One region of the Comamonas sp. CAH-2 genome, then DNA from elsewhere that is predicted to be linked to it. Evidence: predicted binding sites of a transcription regulator. Region 1 holds the regulator's gene; each other region holds the start of a gene.

Region 1 (7,270 bases):
TACGCCACCCAGGGCTGGAAGGTGCACCGCGAGTTCTATTACAACGACGCGGGCGTGCAGATTGACACCCTGACCAAGTCCACACAGCTGCGCGCCAAGGGCTTCAAGCCCGGCGACGACTGCTGGCCCACGGACAGCGAGAACCCGCTGGCCAAGAATTTCTACAACGGCGACTACATCGCCGACATTGCCCAGGCCTTCCTGGCCAAGGAAACCGTCAAGGCCGATGACCGCGAGTTCACCGCCAATGGCGATGTCGAAGATTACGAGAACATCCGCAACTTCGCCGTGGCCTACCTGCGCAACGAACAGGACAAGGACCTGCTGGCCTTCAACCTGAAGTTCGACGAGTACTACCTGGAATCCAGCCTTTACCAGAACGGCCACGTGGCGGCCACGGTGGAGCGCCTGATCGCCAGTGGCTACACCTACGAGCAGGACGGTGCGCTGTGGCTCAAGTCCACCGAATTCGGGGACGACAAGGACCGCGTGATGCGCAAGTCCGATGGCACCTACACCTACTTTCTGCCCGATGTGGCCTACCACATCCAGAAGTTCCAGCGCGGCTACGGCAAGGTCGTCAACATCCAGGGCACGGACCACCACGGCACCATCGCCCGCGTGCGCGCCGGCCTGCAGGCCGCCAATGTGGGCATCCCCCAGGGCTACCCCGACTACGTGCTGCACACCATGGTGCGTGTGGTGCGCAACGGCGAAGAGGTCAAGATCAGCAAGCGCGCCGGCTCCTACGTGACCCTGCGCGACCTGATCGAGTGGACCAGCAAGGACGCCGTGCGCTTCTTCCTGCTGAGCCGCAAGCCCGACACCGAGTACACCTTCGACGTGGACCTGGCCGTGGCGCAGAACAACGACAACCCCGTGTACTACGTGCAGTACGCGCACGCCCGCATCCAGTCGGTGCTGCGTGCCTGGCAAGAGGCCGGCGGTGCCGGCGTGGCGGCGCTGCAGAGCGTGGACCTGTCCGCGCTGCAAGGCCCGCAGGCCCAGGCGCTGATGCTGCTGCTGGCCAAGTACCCCGAGATGCTGACCGCCGCGGCCGCGGGCAATGCCCCGCATGACGTCACTTTCTACCTGCGTGACCTAGCTTCCGCCTACCACAGCTACTACGACGCCGAGCGTATTTTGGTGGACGACGAGGCCGTGAAGCTGGCGCGTCTGGCCCTGGTCGCCGCCACGGCCCAGGTGCTGCACAATGGTCTGGCGGTGCTGGGGGTGGATGCCCCCGAGCGCATGTAAGTGACGCAACAGAAAGTGACAGGCGGTTTTATGGACAAGCAGCAGCGCGGGGGCACGATCCTCGGCTTCATCCTTGGGTTGATCGTGGGTCTGGGGGTCGCGTTGGGGGTGGCGGTGTATGTCACCAAGGTCCCCGTGCCCTTCCTGAACAAGGGCGAGTCGCGCAACACCCCGGCCGCCGAGAGCGAACGCAACCGCAACTGGGACCCCAACTCGCCGCTGTATGGCAGCACCCCGGCCCGTCCGGCGCCGGCGGCCACCCCGGAGGCCCCGGCCGCCCCAGCGACCGCGACGGCCACGCCGCCGGCGGCCAGCCCGACCACGCAGCCGCCCGCGGTCGCCGCGGACCCGCTGGGGGACCTGGCCAAGGCCCAGCTCAAGGCCGCCGATGCCAAGGCGGCCGCGGCCGCGAAGGCCGCGACCGCCAGTGCGGGTGGCTCCGACGGGTTCAGCTACTTCGTGCAGGCGGGTGCTTTCCGCACCCAGGCCGATGCCGACGCCCAGCGCGCCAAGCTGGCGATGCTGGGCTGGGAGGCCCGCATCAGCGAGCGCGAGCAGAACGGCCGGCCCGTGTTCCGCGTGCGCGTGGGGCCCTTCGACAAACGCGGCGATGCCGAGCAGCTGAAGCAGAAGCTGGACGGTGCGGGCGTGGACGCCGCCCTGGTGCGCGTGCAGCAGTGAACTTTCTGAGGCTTTCCCCCTCTCAATGCCCATATCTCAAGAAGGAGTCCTTTTGATGCAACGCCGCCAGTTCTCTTTGGCCGCAGCCACCGCTGCGACCTCCATGGCCTTCGGTGCCAACACGGCTTGGGCACAGGCTGCCGCCCCCAAGGAAGGCAAGGAATACCTGCGCCTGTCGACCCCCGCCCCCACGGAAGCGGCCGCTGGCCAGATCGAGGTGGTGGAGTTCTTCTGGTACAGCTGCCCCCACTGCAACGCGTTCGAGCCCACCTTTGCCGCGTGGAAGCAGAAGGCCCCGGCCAACGTGTCCGTGCGCCGCGTGCCCGTGGCCTTCAACGCCAGCTTCGTGCCCCAGCAAAAGCTGTATTTCGCGCTGCAGGCGATGGACAACTTCGACGCCATGCACGTCAAGGTGTTCCACGCCATCCATGTGGAGCGCAACAAGCTGGCCAAGGACGAGGACATCTTCAACTGGGTCGCCAAGCAGGGCGTGGACGTGAACAAGTTCAAGGAGATCTACAACTCCTTCAACGTCGCCAGCCAGGTGCGCAAGGCCACCCAGGTGCAGCAGGCGTATGACGTGGAAGGCGTGCCCTCCATGGGCGTGGCCGGCCGCTACTACACCGACGGCCCCCGTGCCGGCAGCATGCCGAATGTGCTGCGTGTGGTCGAATACCTGGTGGAGCAAAGCCGCAAGGCCTGACCCGGCCTGCTGCCCCATCCCCGAGCCCGCCTTGCGCGGGCTTTTTTGTGGGCTTGGGAGGCAGGATGACTACAATGTCCAGCAAGAAACGTGCCCTGCCCATGACACCCAAACTCCTCACCTGCCTGTTGTTGACTGCCCTTGCGGGGGCTTCTGGCGTGGCGCATGCCGAGCGTGCCGACCGCGACAAGCCCATGAACATCGAAGCCGATGCCTTGCGCCACGACGAGCTCAAGCAGACCAGCGTGTTCACCGGCAATGTGGTGATGACCAAAGGCTCCATCGTGCTGCGCGGCGCGCAGCTGGACGTGCGCCAGGACGGCGAAGGCTACCAGCACGGCGTGGTCAAGGCCGACGCCGGCAAGCGCGCCTTCTTCCGCCAGAAACGCGACACGGCGCCCGGCGCCCCCGAAGAGTTTGTCGAGGGCGAGGCCGAGGTCATCGAGTACAACGGCCGCACCGACGATGTGAAGCTGATCCGCCGCGGCCAGTTGCGCCGCTACACCGGCGGCAAGCTCAGCGACGACATCATGGGCAGCGTCATTACCTACAACAACCTGACCGATGTGTTCACGGTCGACGGCGAAAAGCGCAGCAACCTGCCTTCGTCGGCACCCGCAGGCTCGGGCGGCCGCGTGCGCGCCATCCTGGCGCCCAAGGCCACGCCGGGCAGCAGCCCCGCGCCGGCACCGGCCCAGCCCTTGCAGCCGTCGGGTGGTCTGAACTCCCAAGGACAGTGATGGCAGAAGATTTTCGTGACGCGCGTGCCACCAGCAAGCTGGAGGCGCGCCACCTGGCCAAGACCTATGGCAGCCGCAAGGTGGTCAAGGACGTGTCCATGACGGTGCAAAAGGGCGAGGTGGTGGGTCTGCTCGGCCCCAACGGCGCGGGCAAGACCACCTCGTTCTACATGATCGTGGGCCTGGTGCGCTGCGATGGCGGCGACATCCTGATCGACGGCCAGTCCGTGGGCAACATGCCCATCCACCAGCGCTCGCGCCTGGGGCTGTCCTACCTGCCGCAGGAGGCCTCGATCTTTCGCAAGCTGAACGTCGAGGACAACGTGCGCGCCGTGCTGGAGCTGCAGACGGATGCGGCCGGCCAGCCCCTGGGTGCCGCTGCCATCGAGCAGCAGCTGACCAGCCTGCTGCAGGAGCTGCGCGTCGAGCACCTGCGCAAGTCGCCGTCGCTGGCGCTGTCCGGCGGCGAGCGCCGCCGCGTGGAGATCGCGCGCGCCCTGGCCTCCAACCCGCGCTTCATCCTGCTGGACGAGCCCTTCGCCGGCATCGATCCGATCGCCGTGATCGAGATCCAGCGCATCATCGGCTTCCTCAAGGAACGCGGCATCGGTGTGCTGATTACCGATCACAACGTGCGCGAAACACTGGGTATCTGTGACCACGCCTTCATCATCAGCGATGGCACAGTACTCGCCCAGGGCACACCCGAGGAGATCGTCGAGAACCCGGATGTGCGCCGGGTCTACCTGGGTGAGCACTTCCGCATGTAGTCTGGCCCGGCAGCGTCGGCAATCACAAGAAAGTTCGAGGGGGTACAGCGTTGAAGCCAGGTTTGTCACTGCGGGTCTCACAGCATCTGGCGCTCACGCCGCAGTTGCAGCAATCCATCCGGCTGTTGCAGCTGTCCACCCTGGAGTTGTCCCAGGAAGTCGAGCAGATGCTCGACGACAACCCGTTTCTGGAGCTGGCCTCGGACGACGCCCCGCGCGAGGAGTTCGGCCTGCAGACTGCGGACGAGCCCGCCCAGCACGAGGGCGCCTCGGCCGACGAAACACCATATTCCATAGCAGACAGCGCAGGCACAGCCAGCGCTGAAGGCCAAAAAGACCAGGAATCCTCGGCGCCCGACAGCGACGTGCCCAGCGACTGGGAGGGCGACGGCAGCGTCGACATGGCGCACGACGACAGCGAATGGGGCGGCGACGCCCCGGCGCGCGGCAACCGCAACGACGACGAGGATGCCCCCACGGCCCTGGACCTGGCGGGCGCGCACGAGTCGCTGACCGATTTCCTGCACCAGCAGGCACTGTCGCTGCGCCTGTCCGAGATCGACCGCTACGCGCTGCGCTTCCTGATCGAAAACCTCAACGACGACGGCTACCTCGAGGACCCGCTGCAGGAGTTGGCCGAGGGCCTGGCCGGCACCGACGACCTGGAGCAGCTCGACGAGCTGGTGCACCGCTTCACCGTGGCCCTGCGCCTGCTGCAGTCGCTGGAGCCCGTGGGCGTGGGTGCCCGCGACCTGGCCGAATGCCTGCGCCTGCAACTGCTGCACCTGCACCGCGAGGACCCGCAGGACGAGATGCTGGAGGTGGCGCTGCAGGTCTGCGCCCAGCCGCTGGAAATGCTGGCGCGGCGCGATGTGCGCAAGCTGATGCAGGCCTGCGGCCTGCCCGAGGCCAAGGTGCGCGCCGCGCTGGGCGTCATCGCCCGGCTGGAGCCCAAGCCGGGACGGCGCTTCACCGATGTCGAGCGCCACATCATCGTGCCCGACGTGATCGTCAAGAAAACGTCGCGCAAAGGGGGCGATGGCCTGGCGCAGTTCAGCGTGCAGCTGAACCCGGACGTGATGCCGCGCCTGCGCGTGCACGACGTCTACGCCAACGCCCTGCGCAGCCACAAGGGCAGCGACGGGCACGCCGGCCTGCAGCAGCGGCTGCAGGAGGCGCGCTGGTTCATCAAGAACGTGCAACAGCGCTTCGACACCATCCTGCGCGTGTCCAAGGCCATCGTCGACCGGCAGAAGAACTTCTTCGTGCACGGCGAGCTGGCCATGCGCCCGCTGGTGCTGCGCGACATTGCCGACGAACTGGGCCTGCACGAATCGACCATCAGCCGCGTGACCACGGCCAAGTACATGGCCACGCCGCACGGCACCTACGAGCTGAAGTTCTTCTTCGGCTCGGGCCTGGGCACGGAGACCGGGGGCAACGCCTCCAGCACGGCGGTGCGCGCGCTGATCAAGCAGTTCGTCGCGGCCGAGAGCCCGAAGAAACCGCTGTCCGACAGCCAGATCGCGGACATGCTCAAGGAGCAGGGCATCGAGTGCGCGCGCCGCACCGTGGCCAAGTACCGCGAGGCCTTGAAGATCGCCCCGGCCAACCTGCGCAAGGCGCTGTAGACGCCTTAGGGTCGGTGGCTGGCTATGCAGACACGGCGGTCGACTATCCAAAAAGAGAGCTGCTGGCGCTGCATAGACAAAGGGTTCAGATGGAAAACCATCTGAACCCTTTTTTGCAAGCGCGCGAGCCGCTCTTTTTTGAGAACCCCGCGGGCACGCGCAGCGCGTGCCCGGCGGTGCGTCAGCGCAGGGCCAGGGCCTGCGTGGCGGGCGCGTGGTCCAGCTTGAAGCCGCCGACCACCTCGGCCAGCTGGTGCGCCTGCTGCTGCAGCGACTGCGCGGCGGCGGTGGCCTGTTCCACCAGGGCGGCGTTCTGCTGCGTGCCCTGGTCCATCTGGCTGACGGCGCCGTTGATCTCGCCGATGCCGTTGCTCTGCTCCTGGCTGGCGTGGCTGATCTCCGCCACGATGGCGGTGACGCGGCGCACGCTGTCCACCACTTCCTGCATGGTGGCGCCGGCCTCCTGCACCAGGCGGCTGCCGGTGTTGACCTGGTTGACTGAGTCGTCGATCAGCTGCTTGATCTCCTTGGCCGCGGCGGCGCTGCGCTGGGCCAGGGTGCGCACCTCGCCGGCCACCACGGCAAAGCCGCGGCCCTGCTCGCCGGCACGGGCGGCTTCCACCGCCGCATTCAGCGCCAGGATGTTGGTCTGGAAGGCGATGCTGTCGATCACGCCGATGATGTCGACGATCTTGCGCGATGCGGCGTCGATGCCGCCCATGGTCTGCACCACCTGGCCGACCACGCTGCCGCCGTGCGAGGCGACGGAGGAGGCGCTGCTGGCCAGCTGGTTGGCCTGGCGGGCGTTCTCGGCGTTCTGCTGCACCGTCGCGGTGAGCTGTTCCATGGCCGCGGCGGTCTCCTCCAGCGAGCTGGCCTGCTGCTCGGTGCGCGAGGACAGGTCCTGGTTGCCCATGGCGATTTCCTGGCTGGCCAGGCGCACGGATTCCGAGGCGGTGCGGATGCGCAGCAGCACGGCGGCGATCTTGTTCACGAAGTGGTTGAAGGCGGTGGCGATCTGCGCCAGTTCGTCCTTGCCGCTGTTGTCCAGGCGCACGGTCAGGTCCCCCTCGCCCGAGGCGATGTCTTCCAGCGCATCGCGCACCATGGCCAGGCGGCGCAGCTGGCGGCTGACGGCCACCGACACCAGGGCCACGGCCGCCACCAGGCACAGCGCGGTGATGGCCGCCGCCACCTGCAGCAGGTGGCGCAGCGGCGCGGTGGCCTCGGCGCGGTCGATGCCGATGGCCAGCACCCAGGGCGTGCCGTCGACCTTGGCGGCATACAGCATCTGCTCGGCGTCGCCGATGGTGACGTTCGCGCTCTGGCCTTGGCTGGTCAGCTGCTCGATCAGGGCTGGCGTCAGGGCCGGTGCGAGGGCGCTCATGGGCTTGAGCACCAGGTCCGCCTGGGCGTGGGCCAGGATGTTGCCCTGGCCGTCCAGCAAGAAGGCGAAGCTCTTGGGGGTGGGCTGGATGCTGGTCACCT
Region 2 (7,270 bases), on a different contig from region 1:
TGAGGCCGTGGTGGCGCTGCACGAATGTCTGCGCCAACGGCAGCCCCAAGCCGGAACCGCCATCCCGCCCCGTCACCAGCGGATAAAAAATCCGCTCCTTGATGTGGTCCGGTACGCCGGGTCCGTTGTCAATCACATGCAATTCCAATGCCAACCTGTGGCGCTGGCGACCAATCGTCACCTGGCGAGCCACCCGGGTGCGCAACACGATTTCGGCCTCGCCACTGGCAATCTTGTCGGAGAGCACCTGTGCGGCGTTTTGCACGATGTTCAGCAGCGCCTGGATCAGCTGCGCGCGATCCCCCTTGAACTCCGGGATGGAAATGTCGTAATCCCGGCGCACTTTCAGGCCCTGGGGGTACTCCAGCAGGACCAGGGAGCGCACCCGCTCGCACACCTCATGGATGTTCAGGTCGGCCAGCTGGTGCGGGTGACGGTGCGGGGCCAGCAAGCGATCGACCAGGCTTTGCAGGCGATCGGCCTCATGGATGATGACCTGGGTGTATTCCTTGAGCTCACGGCTGTCCAGCTCCATCTCCAGCAACTGGGCCGCACCGCGAATGCCGCCCAGCGGGTTCTTGATCTCGTGCGCCAGATTGCGCACCAGCTCCTTGTTCGCCTGGGCCTGCTCGACCAGGCGCTCCTCGCGGTCCTGGCGGGCCTGCTGCTCCAGCACCCACAGCTCCACCAGGCTCAAGTCCGTGTGCTCAATCGGTGTCAGCGTGACATGCACGAACAGCGGCTCTTGCACCGTGCGCTGCAGGCCGGTGTCGAAGCTCATCGCCGCATAGCCGTGCCCATCCGAGGATTGCAGGCCCGTGCGCAGCAGCGAGGGCGAGGCCAGGTACTGGGCGAACTCCACCCCTTCGAGCATGCGCCGCGACATGCCCATCGCGCTTTCCAGGGCGGCGTTGGCAAACACCACGGCGCCCTGCTGGTCAACCACCACCGCCAAGGTAGACAGCAAATCCAACGCAGCAAAACGCTGCACATCACGGGGAACTGCAAGCGACATGGACAGACCACTCAACTTTCAAAAACAATCAGCCACCAGAGTGGCGTGCCAGCTCTCGCTGGATGCCGGCAATGTCGCTCTCCTGGCGGGCAATGCTGGCCTTCAAGCTCTCCAGGCGCTCGTTGTAGACCTGCGAATTGCGCAACTCCAGCGCCGACTTGGTCGGGTAGCCGTCGTTGTATTCAGCCTTGAGTGCCTTCAATTTCTCCTGGGCCTTGACCAGCTCGGCCTGCAGGATGGCCCGGGCATCGCTGTCACGGGCTTTTTGCTGGCTGGGATCGACCTGCACTGCACGGGCGCCCGCCGGTGCAGGCGTAGAGGCCTTGCCCTCACCAGTCCCGGCGGTGGGGGCAGACGCGGGGCGGGTGTGCACCACGGTCACATGCCCGCCTTCCACCACCTGGCAGTTGCGCTGCTTGGCGATGGCGGCGCTGTTGGTGTACTCATTGCCACAACGGTAAATGCGCTCCTGGGCCTGTGCCGCAGGCAGCACGGCGGCACAGGCCAGCCAGCAGGCGGTTGCTCCGATCAGTTGCTTCATAGTGTTCACACCTCCAACGTTCAAATCCAGGCGCCGTGCCGCAGAACCAGCATGCATGGCGTGTCTGTATGGCATTGTGCAATGCCCGACCTGCACTGTCCCGGATTGTCCGACCTGGGCCACCCGCTGCCGCCGACAAAAAAGGCAGCCTCTCGGCTGCCTTTTTGTGTCGTTCCAGCACAGGGGCCACGCATGCATGCCCAGCCCCTGGCGCCGGAATTACAGCGAGTAGTACATGTCGTACTCGACGGGGTGCACGGCCTGGCGGAAGCGGGTCACTTCGCCCATCTTCAGTTCGATGTAGGCGTCGATCATGCTGTCGGAGAACACACCACCCTTGGTCAGGAAGGCGCGGTCCGCGTCCAGGGCTTCCAGCGCCTGGTCCAGGCTGTGGCACACGGTCGGCACCAGCTTGTCTTCCTCGGGAGGCAGGTGGTACAGGTCCTTGGTGGCGGCTTCGCCGGGGTGGATCTTGTTTTCCACGCCGTCCAGACCGGCCATCAGCAGCGCTGCGAAGCCCAGGTAGGGGTTCATCAGTGGATCGGGGAAGCGCGCTTCCACGCGGCGGCCCTTGGGGTTGGCCACGTAAGGAATGCGGATCGAGGCCGAGCGGTTCTTGGCCGAGTAGGCAAGCTTCACAGGGGCTTCGAAGCCAGGCACCAGGCGCTTGTACGAGTTGGTACCGGGGTTGGTGATGGCGTTCAGGGCACGGGCGTGCTTGATGATGCCGCCGATGTAGTACAGCGCGAAGTCGGACAGACCGGCATAGCCGTCGCCGGCGAACAGGTTCTTGCCGTCCTTCCACACAGACTGGTGCACGTGCATACCGGAACCGTTGTCACCGCTGTAGGGCTTGGGCATGAAGGTCGCGGTCTTGCCGTAGGTGTTGGCCACGTTCCAGATCACGTACTTCTGCAGCTGGGTCCAGTCGGCACGCTCCACCAGGGTGGAGAAGCGGGTGCCCAGTTCATTCTGGCCAGCGCCAGCCACTTCGTGGTGGAACACTTCGACGGGGATGCCCAGGGATTCCAGGATCAGGGACATCTCGGCACGCATGTCCTGGGTGCTGTCGACGGGAGGCACGGGGAAGTAGCCACCCTTGACGCGGGGACGGTGGCCACGGTTGCCGCCTTCAAACTTGGTGCCGGTGTTCCAGGGGGCTTCGTACTCTTCGATTTCGAAGAAGGGGTTGTGGGGTTCGGTGCCCCAGCGCACGCCGTCGAAGATGAAGAATTCGGGTTCGGGACCGAAGTAGGCGGTGTCGCCCAGGCCGGAAGCCTTCAGGTAGGCTTCAGCGCGCTTGGCCACGGAACGGGGATCGCGGTCGTAGGCCTTGCCGTCACCGGGTTCGATCACATCGCACTGCAGGATCAGCGTGGTTTCTTCGAAGAAAGGATCGATGTTGGCGGTGTTGGGATCGGGCATGAGCAGCATGTCCGACGCTTCAATCCCCTTCCAACCAGCAACCGACGAACCGTCAAAGGCGTGGCCCGAAGTGAACTTGTCATCATCAAAGTGCGACACAGGCACGGTCACGTGCTGTTCTTTGCCACGGGTATCAGTGAAGCGCAGGTCAACAAACTTGACCTCGTTTTCCTTCACTAGGTTCATCACATCTGCAACGGTCTTAGCCATCAGGTTCTCCTGGAAAAGCGCTTCATAGAAAGTACGCAGTTAGCAAAGCAGTTTGTGTGCCAGCTCGCCCGACACCCATCCACAAGCGGAAAGGCTGTGAAGTCCATGTTTTCACAGCCTTTTGCAATTCACCACTTTGGTGCAAATTCAACAAGCCATTCCGGACTTGCTTTCCATGCACTATTTTAGTTCCTGGATGTGCACCACATTGGTGCAATCACCAATATGCGGCACGCCCTGCACCAAGTGGCAAAAAACACACAACGGTTTTCACGGCCGCGTGCCTGCCGGTGGTGCCGCCTGCCCGGCATCCGGCGCGGCATGCTCCCGCAGACTGTCCAGGGCGACCAGGCCATAGTGCGCAAACCAGAGCGAGGAAAACGCCAGCACCAGCGCATAAATCCACACGGCCACCGGAATCAGCACCCAGAACGCCGCGGCGAACACCACCCCCGACGCCCACACCAGGCTGGGCGCAGCGCCCAGGTAGCCACAGACCACACCCATCAGCAGCAAGCGGTAGCGGTGGGTGGCCAGGACGGTCTGGCGCTCAGCCGGGCTGGCGTGCTCGGCCAGGGCATCAAAGGCCATGACGCGGTAGGTCAACCAGCCCCAGATCAGCGGCGGCAGCACCAGCACCAGCGGTGGCACCAGCCACAGCGGCATGGACAGCACCAGGGCCAGCAAGGCCATGGCCGTCGATCCCAGGGCCCACAGTGCGCTGCCCACCCAGCCCGCACCCTGCTTGCGCTGCAGTTGCGGAAAGCGGCGTTCGGCCACCAGTGCCACCATCTGCGGGGTCATCACCACGGCCACGATGGCCAAGGCCACCATCACCATCACCGGGCTGATCACCAGCACCAGCAAGACCGCCGCCGCCACGGCGCTGGCCGATGCTGTGCCCTGCCCCATCCAGCCCCACAACCATTCCAGCCAGGCCTGCACGCTGGCCGCGGCAGCGTCCCACCAGAACACCCCGACCAGCGCCGCCATGCCGGCCACCAGCAGCAGGGGAAACAAAGACCAGGCAATCACCCGGCCCCGCAGGCAATCGGTCACCGCGCGCCACAGCGCATCCAAGATCATGTGCATGCTGCCAAGCATAGCGGCGCCGACCTGCCCGGCACAAGGCCAGTGGCACGCTGGCCCCTGCACACCCCAAGCACATCAAAAAGCAGAGCTGCTGGCGCTGATCAAAACTGGGTTGCAGATACTTTTTGGATTGAAAGCGTTGAATGACGCGCGCCGACTGCTCTTATTTATAGATTTTGAAAATAAAAAAAGGAGCCCCGGGGGCTCCTTGTGTCGACATGCACGCTGGCTTACAGCTTCCACTTGTCCATCAGCTTCTCGGGCGACAGGTTGTCGTAGCCTTCGAAGGGTTGGTGGATCCAGGGGTTGGTGGGCAGGTCTTCCACAGAGTAGTCAGCGCGGAAGGTCGACACACCCTTGGTCCAGATCACGGCGGTACGCAGCTCGGTGATGGGCTGGTAGTTTTCCTTGAGCATCTTCACCACGGCATTCAGCGTCACGCCCGAATCGGCCAGGTCGTCAACCAGCAGCACGCGGCCGGCGATCTCACCCTTGGGGGTGGCGATGAAGCGGCCGATGTCCAGATGGCCCTGCACGGTGCCGGCTTCGGCGCGGTACGAGCTGGTCGACATGATGGCCAGGGGCTTGTCGAAGATGCGGCTCAGGATGTCACCGGGGCGCAGGCCACCACGGGCCAGGCACAGGATGGTGTCGAATTCCCAGCCGGACTGGTGGATCTTGAGGGCCAGCTTTTCGATCAGGCCGTGGTATTCGTCGTAGCTGACGTACAGGTGCTTGCCGTCTTCAGTCAACATGGTCGTGTTCCTGTGTAATTTCGCGAGGAGCGTGTTTATAGAGGCAACGCCGCTTCAGCCCGCGCTGTAGGGGTTTTGCATCAGGATGGTGTGGTCGCGGTCGGGACTGGTGGAGACCATGGCGATCGGCACACCGGTCACTTCGGCGATGCGGTCCAGGTAACGGCGCGCATTCACAGGCAGCTTGTCATAGTCGGTCACACCCACGGTGGAATCGGTCCAGCCGGGAATAGATTCGTAGATGGGCTTGCAGCGCTCGATGTCGTCCGCGCCCATGGGCAGAATGTCGATCTTCTCGCCGTCCAGCTCATAGCCCACGCACAGTTGCAGCTCTTCGATGCCGTCCAGCACGTCCAGCTTGGTGATGCACAGACCGGACAGGCCGTTGATCTGGGCCGAGCGCTTGAGCAGCGCGGCATCGAACCAACCACAGCGGCGCGAACGGCCGGTGGTCACGCCCTTTTCGGCGCCCACGGTGGACATGACGTAGCCCGGTGTGCCTTCCTTTTCCCACTCCAGCTCGGTGGGGAAAGGACCGCCACCCACGCGGGTGCAGTAGGCCTTGGTGATGCCCAGGATGTAGTGCAGCATGCCGGGGCCCACGCCCGCACCGGCGGCGGCATTGCCGGCCACGCAGTTCGACGAGGTGACGTATGGGTAGGTGCCGTGGTCCACGTCCAGCAGCGTGCCTTGCGCGCCTTCAAACAGCAGGTTGGCACCGGCGGCATGGGCGTCGTTCAGCTCGCGCGACACGTCGGCGATCATGGACTTGAGCAGCTCGGCATGGCGCATCGCTTCGGTGTACACCGCGTCGAACTGCACTTCGCCGTCCTTCATGTAGGGGGCCAGGTGGGGACCGAAATCGAACTGCTTGGAGCCCAGAACGTTCACCAGAATGTGGTTGTGCAAGTTCAGCAACTCGCGCAGCTTGGTGGCGAAGCGCTCGGGGTGCTTCAGGTCCTGCACGCGCAGGGCACGGCGGGCGATCTTGTCTTCGTACGCGGGGCCAATGCCCTTGCCGGTGGTACCGATCTTCTGCGTGCCACCTTGCTCGCGGGCGGCTTCACGCGCCACGTCCAGGGCCTGGTGGAAAGGCAGGATCAGGGGGCAGGCTTCAGACACGCGCAGACGGTCACGCACGGACACGCCGGCCTTTTCCAGGCCTTCGATTTCCTCGAACAGCTTGCCCACGGACAGCACCACGCCATTGCCGATGTAGCACTTCACGCCAGGGCGCATGATGCCGCTGGGAATCAGGTGCAGTGCGGTCTTCACGCCATTGATCACCAGGGTGTGGCCGGCGTTGTGGCCGCCCTGGAAGCGCACCACGCCTTGGGCGCTTTCAGTCAGCCAGTCGACCAATTTACCCTTGCCTTCGTCGCCCCACTGGGTACCGACGACGACCACGTTGCGACCTTTGGTTGCTTTCATAATCTCAAATCCGATGAATTGAAAAATGCCTTAGATGGCTTGAACGACCCATTGCCCGGCGCTGGGCACCAGTGCGCGGTCGCAGTCGAATTCGTCCACTTCGCTCTCATGACCTGGCAACACGCACACCACGGTCTCGCCTTGGCTGCGCAACTGCGCAATGGCTTGACTGAGTTGCGCATCGTTGCCCCAGGGAGCGCGAATGGCCGCACGCAGCGGACGCGATGGCACCACCGACACCAGCTGCTTGATATCCAGTGAGAAGCCCGCCGCAGGGCGGTTGCGTCCAAACACGGAACCCACTTCGTCGTAACGACCGCCGCGCACCAGCGCATCGCTGGCACCAGGAGCGTAGACGGCAAAGCGTGTGCCGCTGTAGTAGGAGTAGCCACGCACGTCCGCCAGGTCGAACGTCAGGTTCGCTTGCGGGAACTGTGTGGCAAACCACTTGAGGTGCTGCAGCACGTGCAGCGTTCCGGGTGTGCGGGCCAGCGCCTTCTCCGCCTCATCCAGCACGGAGACATCACCGTACAGCTGCAGCAAGGCCTGCAGGCCTTCGCGCGCGGTCTGGGGAAAGCTTTTGGTGAGGGCCGCCAAGCCCGTGGCGTCCTTGGCAGCCAGCGCCGCGTGAACCTTCTGCAGCACGCTGGCATCCACCATGACCCCGGCCAGCAGGCTGCGCACGATGCGCACATCGCCCAGGTCCACGGTGAAGCCGGTCACGCCCGCACCTTGCACGCAAGCCAGCGCCAGGCTCAGCGCCTCCACGTCGGCTTCGGGTCCGGCATGGCCATAGATTTC
Region 3 (7,270 bases), on a different contig from region 1:
GACGCCCCGCTGGACATGGAGCTGGGCGAGATCTGGTTTGACGCCTGCACCTTGCGCATGGACACCATGTACGAGATCGAGACCACGCTGGCCGACGAGCTGCTGCAGCGCTGCCACACCCAGCTGCAGGCCGCCCAGGCGGCCCTGGCCCACCCGCAAAGCATGCTGCACAGCGCCAGCGATGCGGCCGGGGCCCTGCCGGACTTCTTCAGCACCTCCAACACCAGCCTGGTGCTGCGCCCCGGCACCGACTACGCGCCCCAGCTGGGCCAGTCCGTGATGGCCCTGGTGCAGGAGCAGTCGCTGCGCCTGCAGGCCATGCACCATGAGCTGGAGACCGTGCGCACGGCGCTGACCGAGCGCAAGACCGTGGAGCGCGCCAAGGGCTTGCTGATGACCCACCGCGGCATGAGTGAGGCCGAGGCCCACAAGCTGCTGCGCCAGACGGCGATGAACCAGAACCGCCGCCTCATCGACGTGGCCGAAGCCATGCTGGCCATGGCCGACCTGCTGCCCCTGCCCGGCCACACCGGCTGAGCCCGGCAGCGCCTGCCGCCCGCACACCCGGGGCATGCGGGCGGCCACGCACCAAAAACAGGCTGTGTCGGCACCACTTTGCTGCATTGCAGCAACCGCATGGGCTACACGGGGCTGCACCGGGCCGCCCTGCCTGGGACATCCAGGGCCGGTGGCAGCTGGCACAGTTTCTGCTTCTTGCTTGGCGAATCTCGGCCAAAGGCGGTCAGGGATCCACCCATTCCCCCCTATGGACAACGGCGTCCCCATCCCCTGCCTGCAGGAAGGATCGGGACGCCGTTGTGCTTGGCGGGACCGTCTTTCGGTTTTGCCCACGCATTCAAGGAGCCCTCCATGGCACAGCTCGCCCCACACCGCCCCGCCGATCCTCAGGCCTCGCGCCGCCAGTTCCTGCGCCAGGCCGCAGGAGCGGCGGCAGGCACCGCCCTGTTCACCCAGCTGGGCCATGGTGGCGTCTGGGCCGCCGGCTCCGACGCTCCGGAAAAGAAAGAGGTCCGGATCGGCTTCATCCCGCTGACCGACTGCGCCAGCGTGGTCATGGCCTCGGTGCTGGGGCTGGACAAGAAGTACGGCGTCACCATCGTCCCCAGCAAGGAAGCCAGCTGGGCCGGCGTGCGCGACAAGCTGGTCAATGGCGAGCTGGACTTTGCCCATGTGCTCTACGGCCTGGTCTATGGCCTGCACCTGGGCGTGGGTGGCCCCAAGAAGGACATGGCCGTGCTGATGGGCCTGAACCAGAATGGCCAGGCCATCACCCTGTCCAAGGCCCTGGCCGACAAGGGCGCCGTGGACGGCCCCAGCCTGGCCAAGGCCATGGCCCAGAACCCGCGCGACTACACCTTTGCCGGCACCTTCCCCACGGGCACCCATGCCATGTGGATGCACTACTGGCTGGCGGCCGCCGGCATCAACCCGCTGTCGGGCGCCAAGCTGATCACCGTGCCGCCCCCACAGATGGTGGCCAACATGCGCGTGGGCAACATGGACGGCTTCTGTGTGGGTGAACCCTGGAACCACCGCGCCATCATGGACGGCATCGGCATCACCGCCAACACCACGCAGGACATCTGGAAGGACCACCCCGAGAAGGTGCTGGGCGCCACAGGGGACTTTGCCAACCAGTACCCCAACACCTGCCGCGCCGTGATCATGGCCATCCTGGAGGCCGGCCGCTGGATCGACGCCAGCCTGCAGAACAAGCTGAAGATGGCCGAAACCGTGGCCCAGAAGTCCTACATCAACACCAGCGTGGACGCCATCAACCAGCGCATCCTGGGGCGTTACCAGAACGGCCTGGGCAAGACCTGGGACGACCCCCACCACATGAAGTTCTTCAACGACGGGGCGGTGAACTTCCCCTACCTGAGCGATGGCATGTGGTTCCTGACGCAGCACAAGCGCTGGGGCCTGCTCAAGAGCCACCCCGACTACCTGGCCGTGGCCAAGCAGATCAACCGCATCGACCTGTACACCCAGGCGGCCAGCCAGCTCAAGGTGGCCGTGCCCAAGGACGCGATGCGCAGCAGCAAGCTCATGGACGGTGTGGTGTGGGATGGCAAGAACCCCGCCCAGTACGCCGACAGTTTCAAGATCAAGGCCTGAGGCCACCACGCTAACGGAGAACCCCCATGGTCAGCGCCGTCTTCCACTCCCCGCGTGAGCGTTCTGCCCCCGGCGACGCCCTGCACACCTCCCCAAAATCCATAGCTACCAGCGCAGGCAGTACCTTGTCCAAAGCCGAAAAACCCTTGACACCCACCGCCACCGCACCCGTCCGTCCCGGTGCACGCAGGCGGCTGGAGGCCCTGCTGGCCTGGGCCTTGCCGCCGGCCCTGGGCCTGGCGCTGCTGATCGGCCTGTGGTCCGTGGTGGCCAGCAGCACCGGCCAGTCCATCCCCGGGCCGCAGGCCACCTGGGCCCAGGCCGTCGAGGTCTTCAGCGATCCCTTCTACCGCAACGGCCCCAACGACCAGGGCGTGGGCTGGAATGTGCTGGCTTCGCTGCAGCGCGTGGCCCTGGGCTTTGGGCTGGCGGCGCTGGTCGGCATTCCGCTGGGCTTTGTGATCGGGCGCTTCAGCTTCCTGTCGCGCATGGTCAACCCGCTGATCAGCCTGCTGCGCCCGGTCTCGCCCCTGGCCTGGCTGCCCATCGGCCTGCTGGTGTTCAAGGGGGCCAACCCGGCCGCCATCTGGACCATTTTCATCTGCTCCATCTGGCCCATGGTGATCAACACCGCCGTCGGCGTGCAGCGCGTACCCCAGGACTACATGAACGTGGCACGGGTGCTGAACCTGTCGGAGTGGAAGATCGCCACCACCATCCTGTTCCCGGCCGTGCTGCCCTACCTGCTGACTGGCGTGCGCCTGGCCGTGGGTACGGCCTGGCTGGTGATCGTGGCGGCCGAGATGCTGACCGGCGGCGTGGGCATCGGCTTCTGGGTGTGGGACGAGTGGAACAACCTCAACGTCAAGAACATCATCATTGCCATCTTCGTGATCGGCATCGTCGGCCTGCTGCTGGAGTGGGCCCTGGTCAAGCTGGCTTCGGCCTTCACGTTCGAAGAGGTGAAATCATGAACGCATCGCTGTCCACCAAGTACCTCGAGATCCAGGGCGTGGAGCAGACCTTCAAGACCGCCAAGGGCCTGTTTCCCGCGTTGCAGGGCATCCACCTGCAGATTGCCAAGGGCGAGTTCGTCAGCCTCATCGGCCACTCCGGCTGCGGCAAGTCCACGCTGCTGAACCTGATCGCCGGGCTGACCACGCCCACGGCCGGCGCCCTGCTGTGCGCCAACAAGGAGATCAAGGGCCCGGGGCCCGAGCGCGCCGTGGTCTTCCAGAACCACTCGCTGCTGCCCTGGCTGACCTGCTGGGGCAATGTGCACCTGGCGGTGGAGCGCGTGTTTGGCGCCCGCGAGAACAAGGCCCAGCTCAAGGCCCGCACCGATGCGGCCCTGGAGCTGGTCGGCCTGGGCCATGCCGCGCAGAAACGCCCGGGCGAGATCTCGGGCGGCATGAAGCAGCGTGTGGGGATTGCCCGCGCCCTGTCCATGGAACCCCAGGTGCTGCTGATGGACGAGCCCTTCGGCGCGCTGGACGCCCTGACGCGCGCCAAGCTGCAGGACGAGTTGCTGGAGATCGTGGCGCGCACGCACAGCACGGTGGTCATGGTGACCCATGACGTGGATGAGGCCGTGCTGCTGTCCGACAAGATCGTGATGATGACCAACGGGCCGGCCGCCACCATCGGCGAAGTGCTGCACGTGCCACTGGCGCGCCCGCGCCAGCGGGTCGCCCTGGCCGAGGACCGCGAGTACCAGCGCTGCCGCAAGGCCGTGATCGATTTCCTCTACACGCGCCAGGGGCACGTCGAAAAGGCCGCCTGACCCGGCCACCGCCCATCAAGCCCTGACGGCACGCCGTCGGGGCTTTTTTGCCTCTTCGCCTTGCGCCGCGGTGCGCACAATACCGGCGTGCCTCAGAGCAAGGCCGCCGCGCCAGGGCCACACCGCCACGCTGGCGGCATCCGCCTTGCCGAATTGCAAAGCCATCCGAGAGAAGGAAGCGGCGCCGCCGCGCAGGGGGCGATTTCCGGCCTAGCGGCCACCGCCGTTGATGTAGTGCTCGAGCTGCTCGATGATGAATTTCTGCTCGGAAATGATGTCCTTGACCAGGTCCCCGATGGAGACCAGGCCCACCAGCTGGCCGTTGTCCACCACGGGCAGGTGGCGCAGGCGCTTGCTGGTCATGAGCTGCATGCACTCCTCGCTGGTCTGGCTGGGCTGCACGAACAGCACCGCGGTGGTCATCACGTCACTCACCCGCGTCTGTACCGACGTCCGCCCCATCAGCGCAATCTTGCGCGCGTAGTCGCGCTCCGTGAAGATGCCGACGATGGTCTCGCCGCTCTTCACCAGCAGCGAGCCGATGCCCTGCTCGGCCATCAGGCGCAGGGCCTCATAGACCGTCGCCGTCGGGGCGATGGCAAACACCAGGCTGGAGGTCTTGGACTTGAGGATCTCTGCAACAGTGGTCATGGAACAGCTCCGGGCAAAAAACACAGATGTGAAAAACCATTTCAGCCCATCCGGGGGCGCCATGCAACCGGGCTTTATCCCCATGTCCCTGTCGTCCACCGGCGCTTGCCCCTGCGCCGTGCTGAGCACACCGGCGCTCGGCGCCCCCCAGCATGGTGCAGCCCTGCCCCAACGCGGCGCAGCCCGGCGTGCGGGCCACCAGCCCAGGTGCCCCCTGAGGAGAGCACCTGCGCCACGCCCCCGGAGACGCAACGCTGGGCCCGTCATCCTGGCACGCAGCTTGCATAGCTAGCCTGCGGCCGATGCAGGCCGCGTGCGGGGCGCGTGCAACGGTGCACCAGTCTCGCAGGACGACGGCGTCCCCACGCAGCAGGCCTTTGGCCCGCCCCGCGTGTGGACGCCTTTTTGTTTTGGCGAACTGCCTTGGGGGCACGATGAAAAAATCCCAACTGGTGCTGGTGGGCAACGGCATGGCCGGTGTGCGCGCCCTGGAAGAGCTGCTGAAGATCGCACCCGATCTGTACGAGATCACCGTCTTCGGCGCCGAACCCCATCCCAACTACAACCGCATCCTGCTGTCGCCCGTGCTGGCGGGCGAGCAGACGCTCGACGAGATCGTGCTCAACGACTGGGCCTGGTACCAGGAGCACGGCATCACCCTGCATGCCGGGGTCACGGTGACCGAGGTCGACCGCGTGCGCCGGCTGGTGCACGGCGTGGATGCCGAAGGCCGCCAGGTCAGCGCACCCTATGACCGCCTGGTGCTGGCCACGGGCTCCAACCCCTTCATCCTGCCGATTCCGGGGCACGACCTGCAGGGCGTGCTGGCTTACCGCGACATTGCCGACACCCAGGCCATGATCGACGCGGCCAGCCGCTACCGCCACGCCGTGGTCATCGGCGGCGGCCTGCTGGGGCTGGAGGCCGCCAACGGCCTGATGAAGCGCGGCATGCAGGTGACGGTGGTGCACGCCAACGAATGGCTGATGGAGCGCCAGCTCGACGATGTGGCCGGCCGCATGCTGCAGCAGTCGCTGGCCGAGCGCGGCATGCAGTTTCTGATGCAGGCCCAGACCCAGGAACTGCTGGCGGGCGAGGGCGGCCGCGTGCGCGCCGTGCGCTTCAAGGATGGCAGCGAGGTGCCGGCCGACCTGGTGGTGATGGCCGTGGGCATCCGCCCCAGCACCGCGCTGGCGCAGCGCATGCACCTGCATGTGGACCGCGGCATCGTGGTCAGCGACACGCTGCAGACCGTGACCGACCCGCGCATCTACGCCGTGGGCGAATGCGCCGCCCACCGCGGCGTGGCCTATGGCCTGGTGGCCCCGCTGTTCGAGCAGGGCAAGGTGCTGGCCAACCACCTGGCCGAATGGGGCATCGGGCGCTACCAGGGCTCGCTGACCTCCACCAAGCTCAAGGTCACCGGCATCGACCTGTTTTCGGCCGGCAACTTCCAGGGCGGCGCGGACACCGAAGAAATCGTGCTGCGCGACCCCTCTGCCCCCGGCGGCGGCGTCTACAAGAAACTGGTGATTCAGAACGACAAGCTGGTCGGCGCCTGCCTGTATGGCGACACGGTGGACGGCAGCTGGTACTTCAAGCTGCTCCGCGAAGGCCGCTCCATCGCCGACCTGCGCGACCGGCTGATGTTTGGCGAGTCCAACATCGGCGACACCGGCCACGAAGGGCACAGCAAGGCCTCGGCCATGGCCGACAGCGACGAGGTCTGCGGCTGCAACGGCGTGACCAAGGGCGCCATCTGCAAGGCCATCCAGGAAAAAGGCCTGTTCACGCTGGACGAGGTGCGCAAGCACACCAAGGCCAGCGCCAGCTGCGGCTCGTGCACCGGGCTGGTGGAGCAGATCATCATGTTCACCGCCGGCGGCGACTACTCCGCCACGCCCAAGACCAAGGCCGTGTGCGGCTGCACCAGCCACGGCCACCAGGCGGTGCGCGAGGCCATCGCCCAGCACCACCTGCTGACCACGGACGCGGTCTTCCGCCACCTGGAATGGCGCACGCCCAATGGCTGCGCCACCTGCCGCCCGGCCGTGAATTACTACCTGGTCAGCGCCTGGCCCAAGGAGGCCCAGGATGACCCGCAAAGCCGCGCCATCAACGAGCGCAGCCACGCCAACATCCAGAAAGACGGCACCTACAGCGTGATCCCGCGCATGTGGGGCGGCGAGACCACGGCCAGCGAGCTGCGCCGCATCGCCGACGCGGTGGACAAGTACCAGATCCCCACCGTCAAGGTCACGGGCGGCCAGCGCATCGACCTGCTGGGCGTGAAGAAGGAAGACCTGCAGGCCGTGTGGAACGACATCGGCATGCCCAGCGGCCACGCCTACGCCAAGGCGCTGCGCACGGTGAAGACCTGTGTGGGCAGCGAATGGTGCCGCATGGGCACCCAGGACAGCACCCAGCTGGGCAAGGACCTGGAGCGCGCCATGTGGCGCATGTACGCCCCGCACAAGGTGAAGTTCGCCGTCAGCGGCTGCCCGCGCAACTGCGCGGAATCGGGCATCAAGGACGTGGGCATCATCGGCGTGGACAGCGGCTGGGAGATGCACATCGCCGGCAACGGCGGCATCAAGACCGAGGTGGCGCATTTCTTCACCAAGCTCAAGACCGCCGAGGAGGTGCTGGAGTACACGGGCGCCTTCATGCAGCTGTACCGCCTGGAAGGCTGGTACC

The links. Region 1 encodes sigma-54, which starts transcription at its own class of promoters, with help from an activator protein. Its sites were predicted from a motif close to TGGCANGNAANCTGCTTT; they were not measured.
Region 2: glnA (type I glutamate--ammonia ligase) is a predicted target of sigma-54. The motif match lies at 3,236-3,253, and genes of this name have one in related genera.
Region 3: nirB (nitrite reductase large subunit NirB) is a predicted target of sigma-54. The motif match lies at 4,843-4,860, and genes of this name have one in related genera.

Annotation. Positions count from the first base shown of each region.
Region 1 is NZ_VSWF01000025.1:17,658-24,927, forward strand. Features, by position in the region: gene argS (arginine--tRNA ligase) at 1-1,257, shown strand, start outside; gene FYM52_RS13315 (SPOR domain-containing protein) at 1,288-1,938, shown strand; gene FYM52_RS13320 (thiol:disulfide interchange protein DsbA/DsbL) at 1,994-2,641, shown strand; gene lptA (lipopolysaccharide transport periplasmic protein LptA) at 2,743-3,381, shown strand; gene lptB (LPS export ABC transporter ATP-binding protein) at 3,381-4,151, shown strand; gene FYM52_RS13335 (RNA polymerase factor sigma-54) at 4,202-5,782, shown strand; gene FYM52_RS13340 (methyl-accepting chemotaxis protein) at 5,964-7,270, opposite strand, start outside.
Region 2 is NZ_VSWF01000028.1:9,720-16,989, forward strand. Features, by position in the region: gene glnL (nitrogen regulation protein NR(II)) at 1-1,015, opposite strand, end outside; gene FYM52_RS14000 (hypothetical protein) at 1,044-1,556, opposite strand; gene glnA (type I glutamate--ammonia ligase) at 1,776-3,191, opposite strand; gene FYM52_RS14010 (EI24 domain-containing protein) at 3,462-4,283, opposite strand; gene FYM52_RS14015 (phosphoribosyltransferase) at 4,514-5,038, opposite strand; gene FYM52_RS14020 (adenylosuccinate synthase) at 5,093-6,469, opposite strand; gene FYM52_RS14025 (ATP phosphoribosyltransferase regulatory subunit) at 6,500-7,270, opposite strand, start outside.
Region 3 is NZ_VSWF01000021.1:46,672-53,941, forward strand. Features, by position in the region: gene FYM52_RS12440 (nitrate regulatory protein) at 1-537, shown strand, start outside; gene FYM52_RS12445 (CmpA/NrtA family ABC transporter substrate-binding protein) at 871-2,139, shown strand; gene ntrB (nitrate ABC transporter permease) at 2,166-3,113, shown strand; gene FYM52_RS12455 (ABC transporter ATP-binding protein) at 3,110-3,922, shown strand; gene FYM52_RS12460 (CBS domain-containing protein) at 4,133-4,573, opposite strand; gene nirB (nitrite reductase large subunit NirB) at 5,008-7,270, shown strand, end outside.